DNA from 2 places in the Geobacillus sp. Y412MC52 genome. Region 1 is predicted to be linked to the other one. Evidence: riboswitches for the same ligand, from Rfam matches in the RefSeq annotation. Region 1 holds a riboswitch; the other holds the start of a gene.
The links. A riboswitch is a leader RNA that binds a small molecule or an ion and turns the genes downstream of it on or off. The one in region 1 is predicted to bind cyclic di-GMP.
Positions count from the first base shown of each region.

Region 2: it holds a riboswitch for cyclic di-GMP, as region 1 does, so the genes downstream of both, GYMC52_RS16540 (hypothetical protein) here and GYMC52_RS16080 (hypothetical protein) in region 1, are expected to answer to the same signal.

Region 1 covers NC_014915.1:3,239,108-3,243,529, reverse strand. Annotated here, with positions in the region: gene merA (mercury(II) reductase) at 1-751, shown strand, start outside; gene merR (Hg(II)-responsive transcriptional regulator) at 1,079-1,507, shown strand; gene GYMC52_RS16080 (hypothetical protein) at 1,746-2,606, opposite strand; cyclic di-GMP riboswitch class I at 2,647-2,732, opposite strand; gene GYMC52_RS16075 (pirin family protein) at 3,032-3,745, shown strand; gene GYMC52_RS16070 (S41 family peptidase) at 4,138-4,422, shown strand, end outside.
Region 2 covers NC_014915.1:3,340,899-3,345,320, forward strand. Annotated here, with positions in the region: gene GYMC52_RS16535 (IS1380 family transposase) at 1-561, shown strand, start outside; gene GYMC52_RS16540 (hypothetical protein) at 1,193-1,918, opposite strand; cyclic di-GMP riboswitch class I at 1,945-2,027, opposite strand; gene GYMC52_RS16545 (hypothetical protein) at 2,125-2,589, opposite strand; gene GYMC52_RS16550 (hypothetical protein) at 2,671-3,093, opposite strand; partial or broken gene GYMC52_RS19645 (JAB domain-containing protein) at 3,169-3,670, opposite strand; gene GYMC52_RS16560 (IS701 family transposase) at 3,902-4,422, shown strand, end outside.

The DNA.
Region 1 (4,422 bases):
GCGGGCGCTCACGGAACAAGGCATCCGCATCATCACCGGCGCTTCGTTTGAACGGGTCGAACAAGACGGGAATACGAAAAAAGTGTATGTGAATGTAGACGGCCGCACCCGGGTCATCGAAGCGGACGAATTGCTCGTGGCTGCCGGGAGAACGCCGAATACGGCGGCGTTGAACTTGCCAGCAGCCGGTGTGGAAGTCGGGGCGCGCGGGGAAATTTTGATCGACGAATATACACGGACGACGAACCCGTCGATTTATGCGGCAGGCGATGTCACGCTCGGCCCGCAGTTCGTCTATGTCGCGGCCTATCAGGGAGCCGTTGCCGCGGCCAATGCCGTCGGCGGGCTGAACAAGCGCTGGGATACGGCCGTCGTTCCGGCGGTGACGTTCACCCATCCGGCCATCGCCACCGTCGGGTTGACCGAACAGCGGGCGAAAGAAAACGGGTATGACGTGAAAACGTCCGTCCTGCCGCTTGAGGCGGTGCCGCGCGCGATCGTCAACCGGGAAACGACGGGGGTGTTTAAACTTGTCGCTGAGGCCCGTACGGGCAAGCTGCTAGGCGCCCACGTTGTTGCGGACAATGCCGGCGAGGTCATTTACGCTGCGACGTTGGCGATTCAATTCGGATTAACGATCGACGACCTTCGCCGCACGTTGGCTCCGTATTTAACGATGGCGGAGGGGCTGAAGCTGGCGGCGCTTACGTTTGACCAAGATGTTTCGAAGTTATCGTGCTGCGCGGGATGAGGCCTTCGAATTGGGCCGCCGCTTCGCGGACCGTTATCAACGGGTTGGAACTCATTGCTGTTGCGGTTGCAACGAAGCTTAATGGGGAGCGGTCCGTTTGGCGGAACGCTTCCTTAAAAGGCTGGTGATTGAACAGAGCATGAAGCTTAACAGCAGCACTTCTCAAATTGAAAAACTTTGTAACATCGATTCCTCTTTTCGCACGATAACCAATCGATCAGGGGGAACAGTTGTTTTTCGCCGGCCCAACTTTTATATTGACTTGACCCTGTACTATAGTACCCTGTACTATAGTACAAGGTTTATGCTTTTGGGTGAGGTGGTTATATGAAACATTACCGCATCGGCGAGCTGGCAGAAACATGCCATGTCAATAAAGAAACGATCCGATACTACGAACGGAAAGGGCTTATTCCAGAAACAGAGCGGACAGAAGGCGGATATCGTCTGTATACGGAGGAAACGGTCAGGCGAATTCAGTTTATTAAGCGGTTGCAAGGGCTCGGATTCACCTTGGCGGAAATTGATAAACTGCTTGGCGTTGTCGATCGGGATCGCGATCGATGCAAAGACATGTACCGCTTTGTTACGCAAAAGATCGAGGAGATTCAAGCCAGCATTCGCGATTTGAGGCGGATCGAAGCGATGCTCCAGCAGTTAAAGGAATGTTGCCCTCATGAAGACAATTTATATAACTGCCCGATTATTGACCTATTGCTAGAAGAACCCTCGGATGAGGGAAGGAAGGGAGAATGAGGGACTGTTTACTTGCCTAAAAGGGAGATAGGCAACGGCTTTGTTATTGATCGGTTCGGGTGTTTATTTTACTACGGAATTTTAGCCGCAACAGCCCCGTGCGTCCTTTACACTAGCAACGGGGGAGAAAAAAGGGCGATAAGGAAATAAGTGGTGGCAAGCTCCAACAAAAATACGGCTGCCCTCATTAGCCGGTTTCCCGGCCTTTCGGGCAGCTGCTTGTCTGCTCAGGACGCGATTATTCGCTGCTGTTGCCATCGTCGCCGCCTACATTGCCACCATCGTAGTCATCATCGTCTTGGTCGTGATTTTGATCATGACCGTCTTGATCATGGCCTTGGTCATCGTCATCTTGATCATCGCCGGGTTGCCCAGCATTTTCTCCTTTGTCCTCGTCTTGCTTGACGGAAAGTTTCCGCGCCCGGCCGCTTCCATATTTCCACTCGAGTTCAAGGCGGAACGGAGTATCAAGGGAAAAGAGAGTTTGGATTTTGGCGATGACTTCATCATTTGACAGCGACGGTGATGCTTGCAAGTCGTTAATGAGCGACTGGACATCATTTGTTGTCACTTCACCCGTCTGGTCTTTAATGTGCAAATGGGAATGGCGGTCAGACCAATGATAGTCGATTTTAATCGTTTGGTTAGCCGCGGTTTTCATTTGTAGCTCAAGTTTTTGGACGACGTTAGCCAGTTGGGCTTTTCCTTTCTTCTCTGCTCCGTCCTTGACATGATCGTTGTCGCTGTCGGCATCTTCGGGTTTAGTGCCGAGCGCTACCTCGGCGCTGTTTGTCAGCCCATCGCGGTCGTTGTCTTCGTCCCCATCTAATATTTTATCTTTGTCCGTATCTGTTTTCGTCGGATTCAGACGGAGGTTGTATTCCACTCGGTTGGTTAAGCCGTCGCGGTCTTTGTCCTGGTTGGCGACGTTTTTCCCTAGACCGAGTTTGTACTTCAGTTCCCAATCATCCGGGATGCCGTCTTTGTTTTTATCGGCCCATTTTGGCTTGGATTGTTGTTTCCCCTTGGCTTCGGCTGTTGCCCATCCTGATGAAAACAACAAGGCAGCAGCGAGGCACCCAACTAGCATTCGCTTCATGCTTTTCTTCTCCCTTCATCAATGATGGATTGAAGATACGTTCGGCAGCTGGCTGGCATAGCGTCTTTCGCCGTAGCCCCTTTAGCTTTGCGCCACGCTGTTTCCAGCGCTTTGCCTTTTCGCCGTATCTCCTCGCAGGAGAAGATGCGGCGTTACTTTCACTATAAGTTGTCCATTTGCCGCAGGTAAATCATCCATTTGTCCCATTTTTTTGGCCTGTTTGCCGATTGACAAGTGAAGGCAGGTTTTATATAATTATCTTGAATTCAAGATTTATTGAATAAAGGAGATGTCGGCGCCCAACGGGGATGAGACAACGCAAAACGGGAATCAATATTGTAGGCCTTAATGGGGATGGCGCTTGCTGGTTCAGGACAGCACGCGCTTGATGGCCGGTCATTTCCGGCAATGAAGGAGTGGAAAAGATGATCCGCATCGACCGGGCGTCGTCCCGATATCATGCCGATTACGGCTGGCTGAAAACATACCATAGCTTCTCATTTGGCGAGTATTATGATCCGAACAACATCCAGTTTGGCCCGCTAAGGGTGTTAAACGACGATTTCGTTGCGCCGCTCTCCGGCTTTGGCGCTCACCCGCACCGGGAGATGGAAATTGTGTCGATCGTGCTTAAAGGCTATTTGCAACATGAAGACAGCACCGGACATAAGGCGGTGACAACGTTCGGCGGCGTGCAGCGGATGTCGGCCGGCACCGGCATCGTCCATTCGGAAGTGAACCCTTCGGCGACGGAAGAGGTGAACTTTTTGCAACTTTGGTTTTTGCCGGAACAATACGGATTGCCGCCGTCGTACGAGCGGACCGAGTTTCCGGTCGACAAGATGAAAAACGCCTTGCTGCCGATTGTCACGAAACACCCGTCTTCCCCGGGGATTGCTCACATTCATCAAGATTTGACGATTTATCTTTCCGATTTGGAAGCCGGGCATAAGCTGACGTTTACCCAGCCGGAAGGGCGGAACATCTTTGTCTTTGTCATTGAGGGGGATCTGACGTTAAACGGCGAGGACCATCTCGAGCGGCGCGATGCGGCCCGCATCACGGAAACGCCGGTTCTTCGCCTCGCAACGAACGAAGGATCGCGGTTGATGCTCATCGACTTGCCAAAAGAGGGGTGAAAGCGTTTCGTTTTTGTGCGGCTCATTGGTTTGGCTTCCATTCTAGATCGTGCCAAGAAGACGAATCAAGAAGAGGCATCGTTCGCCGCCAAGGGCGAGGGGTGCCTCTTTTTTCCGCTCTGTATGAGTTGAGAAATCAACAAGGAGCGTGTAAACTAGTAAAGGATAGACAACGCACTAGCATACTCGGTACAAGCCCAACATATGATGAAGATAAAGGCATGGCACGGCGTGAGGCGGTGCTTTTCCTTTTCGTGTTTTGCAAAAGCCGTCAGCGTTGGGGCGGAAGGGATGTTCATTTGCTTCACTGACGGAGGAGCGAGGAGAAAGCCCCCTTCTCGCACCGCAGCAAGCGGTGGGGAAGGTCAAGCATAGGGTGAGGAGGAAGCAACGTGAAAAAATCGACGACGGCCGCATTGATGGCCATATCGATGCTCATTGGGGCGGGAGGGACGTACGCTGGCCTTCAGTTGGCGGACCGCCCGATGGAAGGCTCGCTTTCGACGATTGTTTCGAATGAGCCGTCCAAGTCGACGAACGACAGCGAAGAGATGAAAAAAATCCGGCAAGCTTATGAGCTCATTAAGAATCGGTACGTGGAGAAAGTGGATGAAGAAAAACTGACGGAAGGCGCCATTCAAGGTATGATCAACACGCTCCATGACCCGTATTCCGTC
Region 2 (4,422 bases), 100 kb from region 1:
CAAACAGAAGGAGTCCAAACGTATGAGTTATGCCTTCCACAGACGGCAGCGATCGATGGAAATACGTATACGTACGTTCAAGTCACCCAAGTGACGGAACGGACGATGGAACGCAATGGACAGGTGATGCTCGTTCCTAATTATGAAGTGGAAAGCTATTGGGTGCGGCTCAAAGGATACGAGCATGTTCGAATGAGCGATGTGCTCGCGTTGTATCATGATCATGCGACATGCGAACAGTTTCATAGCGAACTCAAGAGCGACTTAGATTTAGAGCGGCTTCCATCTGGGAAGATGAAAACGAATGCGCTCGTGTTGGTCATGGGAGCCTTCGTGTACAACCTTCTTCGCCTGATCGGACAAGATCTATTAAGCGACCCGAGACATCCATTACATCACAAAGTGAAACGCCGCCGCATCAAGACGATCATTCAGACGGTGATCACGATGGCAGGGCGACTCGTTCGCCGATCACGGCAACTATGGATGAAACTGACGCGAAGGAGCGGGTACAGTATACTCCTACTGAATGTGTATCAAAAATGGAAAGAAGCAAGATAACAAACAGATGTTCGGATGCAAAAGTCAACCATCACTCCCTGTACTTTTTTGCCTCTTTTTTAGTTTAGATCTCCATAAAAAGAAATTTATCTCATTTTTAAACATGAAAATAGTGCAGGGAATCATCACAAAAAGGGATTTATGGATCATTCATCCATATAACTAGCACCAAAATCGAAGTTGATTTCCATCCATCACGGATTCAGGCAAAAGTTGTACTTGATTTTTTCTGAACATACCCTATTTACGCTTGTGAGGGAAAACCAGCAAATCAGTGATTTTTGCATATCCTTGTGCAGGAAACCGCATTGCTTGTCAAGTACATGTTGCGGTGAAGAGCCAAAATTGTTAGAAAAAAACACCTAAATCCTTCACAGCAGCTTACCAAAAACAACAGAAAACGCAATCAAAGTATGGAATCCTGCTTCGGATCTTCAAGCTCAGCAAGAAGCCATCACCTTCATGATTTCAAGGGAGACGAAAATTAGGAAAACACAGTCTGTCTCGGGGGATAGTGAAAAAGAATCCATCATTCACCATGATCGTAGCCCCTGGAGAACACATCCATCAACATTCTCCGTTAATGTAAAAAAGTGTCCCGCCGTCTGGGGGACACCCTTTCCTTTCATTTCTACAGCAACTGAAGCAACGCCTTTTTGTTCGCTTGCACTTGATCGTTCAACGCCTTGACTTTTTCTTTTACCTTCTGAATGTCTGCGTTGTTGGCGCCGACTTTCTTTTCAAGAGCGCGAATGTCATTCGTCACCGCCCGCAGCTGGTTGGACAGCGCGATGAGCTGGCCGATGAGGCCATCGATTTGCGCTTGTTTTTCTTCATCGAGTTCCTCTTGGTCTTCACCAACAGGTTGTGGAGAAGTCGGAGACGGCGCCTCCGTTGCCGTTTGCCCGCTGGAATCCGGAGTTGCAGCGTCATTGGCCGCTATGGCTTGTCCACTCGGAGCGTCAGTTGCCGCTGTGGCTCCTGTCGGTTGAGAAGCGGACGGCTCGCCCGTTGGTGACGAATCCGCAGGCGTCGGCGAGGCTTGCGTATCCGTTGCCGGTTCCGCTTCGCTCAATGCTTGAATGCGAGCGGTCACTTTGTCTAACCGCTCTTCAATTTGGCCTACTTTTTTATTTAACTGCGCCAACTTTTGCGCAAGCCATTTTTGTTGCTTGGACGATTCCTGTTTTTTCTTCGCCTCTGTTTCCTTTTGTTCCGTCTTCTTCTTGACGACGACTTCCACTTTCTTCACCATCGTTTCGCGCTCATGCGCTTTGCCAGCAGGCTTGGCGGCCGCCCACGCCGGAGAGGCGACGAGCATCGACGCCACCAAAATCGGCCATCCTTTCTTCAACATTACCAATTCCTCCTTTATTTTTTGGTAATGGCAGCTGGCTGGCATAGGTTTCCCCTTAGCCCCTGTAGCTTTGTGACGCTAAGTTTCCTTAGCTGTACCTTTCATCATGATTGTACCATGATTTTCTTCGCAAGGAAGTGAGACGAAATGACTATTTTCGACCTTTGAACCATTTCATATATGTCTCAAACATTCCTGCTTCACCGTTAAATCCCTAGTTGAAGTTCGTGTACAGTATATTTGCTTTTTGTCACAACTCCCGGGTTCCGCAATGTTTCATGCACTTTCTCATTATACAACCGAACGTTTTCATTGATGATCTTCCACTCCACCGATCGTTGATGGCAAAACCCATCGATATCATTGTCGAGATGTTTCACATAGCGATAGGGGCCAATGATTCCAATGCTGAGCCATGCGCCATGGCGAACCAACACGACATCCCCTTGTTCCATCGTATGGACAAACGCCCAGATCGCGCCAAGAGCGTTGCCAAGCTTCGCCCCCGAATAATGGTACACATTGCGCAATCGCTCTCGCAGTTCATCTTTGCTTATGCCGTCTAAATTGCCAATCAGCGGCCAGCCAATCCCAATGACCTGGTCGCGAATGAATTCGTCGTACCGCTGAAACCCATGCGGTTTTGTTTTGATTTGAAATACATGCGCCATTCCTAATCCCCCATTTCCCTTTCAATCTTCCCCTCAGCTGCATCGTCCCATCCATCGTAGTGCAACAGGAGCGCAACCGTTTCAACTTCTTGCATGCTTCTTAAGAACGGCCGTAATCGCCTCAATCGTTTCTTTGGCGGCATCCGTCAACGCTTCAAACTTAAAAGCAATCGACTGAGCGTTTGGATTGATGGCCGGGCCTGCGTTTCGATCTCTGCGAAACGCTGTGATCGCCTCCAAGTCTTGTTTGAGTCCATCAGGAAGCAACGCTCGCTCGAACCTCCAGCTGACAATGTAAGGCTCTTTCATTGCGTAATCGTTGCTTCCTTCATATTGTATAGCCCCGATGCGCTTCTTCCCTTTCTCGGAAGCGGGATCATTCATAAACAACTGCACGGTTTGCTTTCCACGTCCATCACATACATGCAAGCCTGCTTCCATCGATTTGCTTGCAATGAAGTGAAACAGAGGTGCAATGGCAAAGCGGTACTCAAGCACCTTCACCTTTTCTCCCCCCCTTTTTTTGTCATATTTGCAACAGGCTCATCTGCCCCCAACAAAATGACGAGCAATCTCCGTTCATGCATCATCAAGGATTCTTTCAACAAAAACAAGCAAATTCCTGCATATGAACGAAAAAAATAGAAACCCAACCAATGTTTCTCTGTTTCGATTAATTCCGGAGAGGATCCTTCCCGCCTCCACTAACCGTTTCGTTACCTCGATGTCTTCCCTCGACGGCTGGCAATGACCGCTGGGATGATTATGGGCTACGATGATAGAAGCAGAGTTAGAGAGAATGGCAGCCTTCATCACCTCCATCGGATACACGGATGCTAGCGTTCAGACTTCCGACATGGCAAACGTTGATGGCAGTCGGCTGGTTTTTCGTGTCAAGGCAGACAACGGCAAACTTCTCACGGTCGGCTTCCGCAAGAAACGGCTCCAACAGCTTGTACGCATCTTCCGGAGACTTGATTTGACGCTCCTTGTACAGCACGCTAGACTCTCGAACGAGCTTCAGGCTGACAATGTTGACGCGCTTCGCTGGCTGCTTGGCAGGCACCTCCCTTTCTAGCAACTCTAGCTGTTGATGGTTTGATACTTGCTCATCCTTTTCCCTCCTAAAACAAAAATAGCCCCAATTCCCCGAAAGGAATTGAGGCACTATGACTATGGGTTCACAATCATAACTGTAGATGAGCAAATTCACTAACATAAATTTACATCCAAACAAAAAAGGAGACATGAACCCGACTCCTTGGTTAAAATAGATGTGCTAACCAACCATTCACAAGGAGGTTCATGTCTCATGAATAGATTAGCACATCATCAAGGAATCCACAAGTTTTTCATGGCGTTGGGGTTGGCGCTTTATTTCTCGAAACCGGTCATCAAGCATCTCGTTCATATGGTGGATGCCTTGACTACCAAGGGATTTTCGGGAACGTTGACCGATGTCCATCACTGGAGTTTTCATCCCAACCATCGAACAACGCTCAGCCATTTTTTCACGAAAAGCCCTTGGGATGAAGAGACGTTGCTTCGCAAACTCCAGCAATGGATCCTTCATCGCATCGAGCGAATCGCCAAACGGGAGAATCAACCCCTTTTTGTTTCGATTGATGATACCATTTGCCAAAAAACGAAGCCTTCGTCACGGGCTGCACACGCCATTCAAGGGTGTGATTGGCATTTCTCTCACAAAGATCATCAATCGGTCTGGGGGCATTCGCTCGTTTGGCTGATGGTACACACCATGACTCAGGCATTCCCGTTCGCGTTTCGTCTTTATGATAAGACGGCGGGAACAAGCAAAGTCGACCTAGCGAT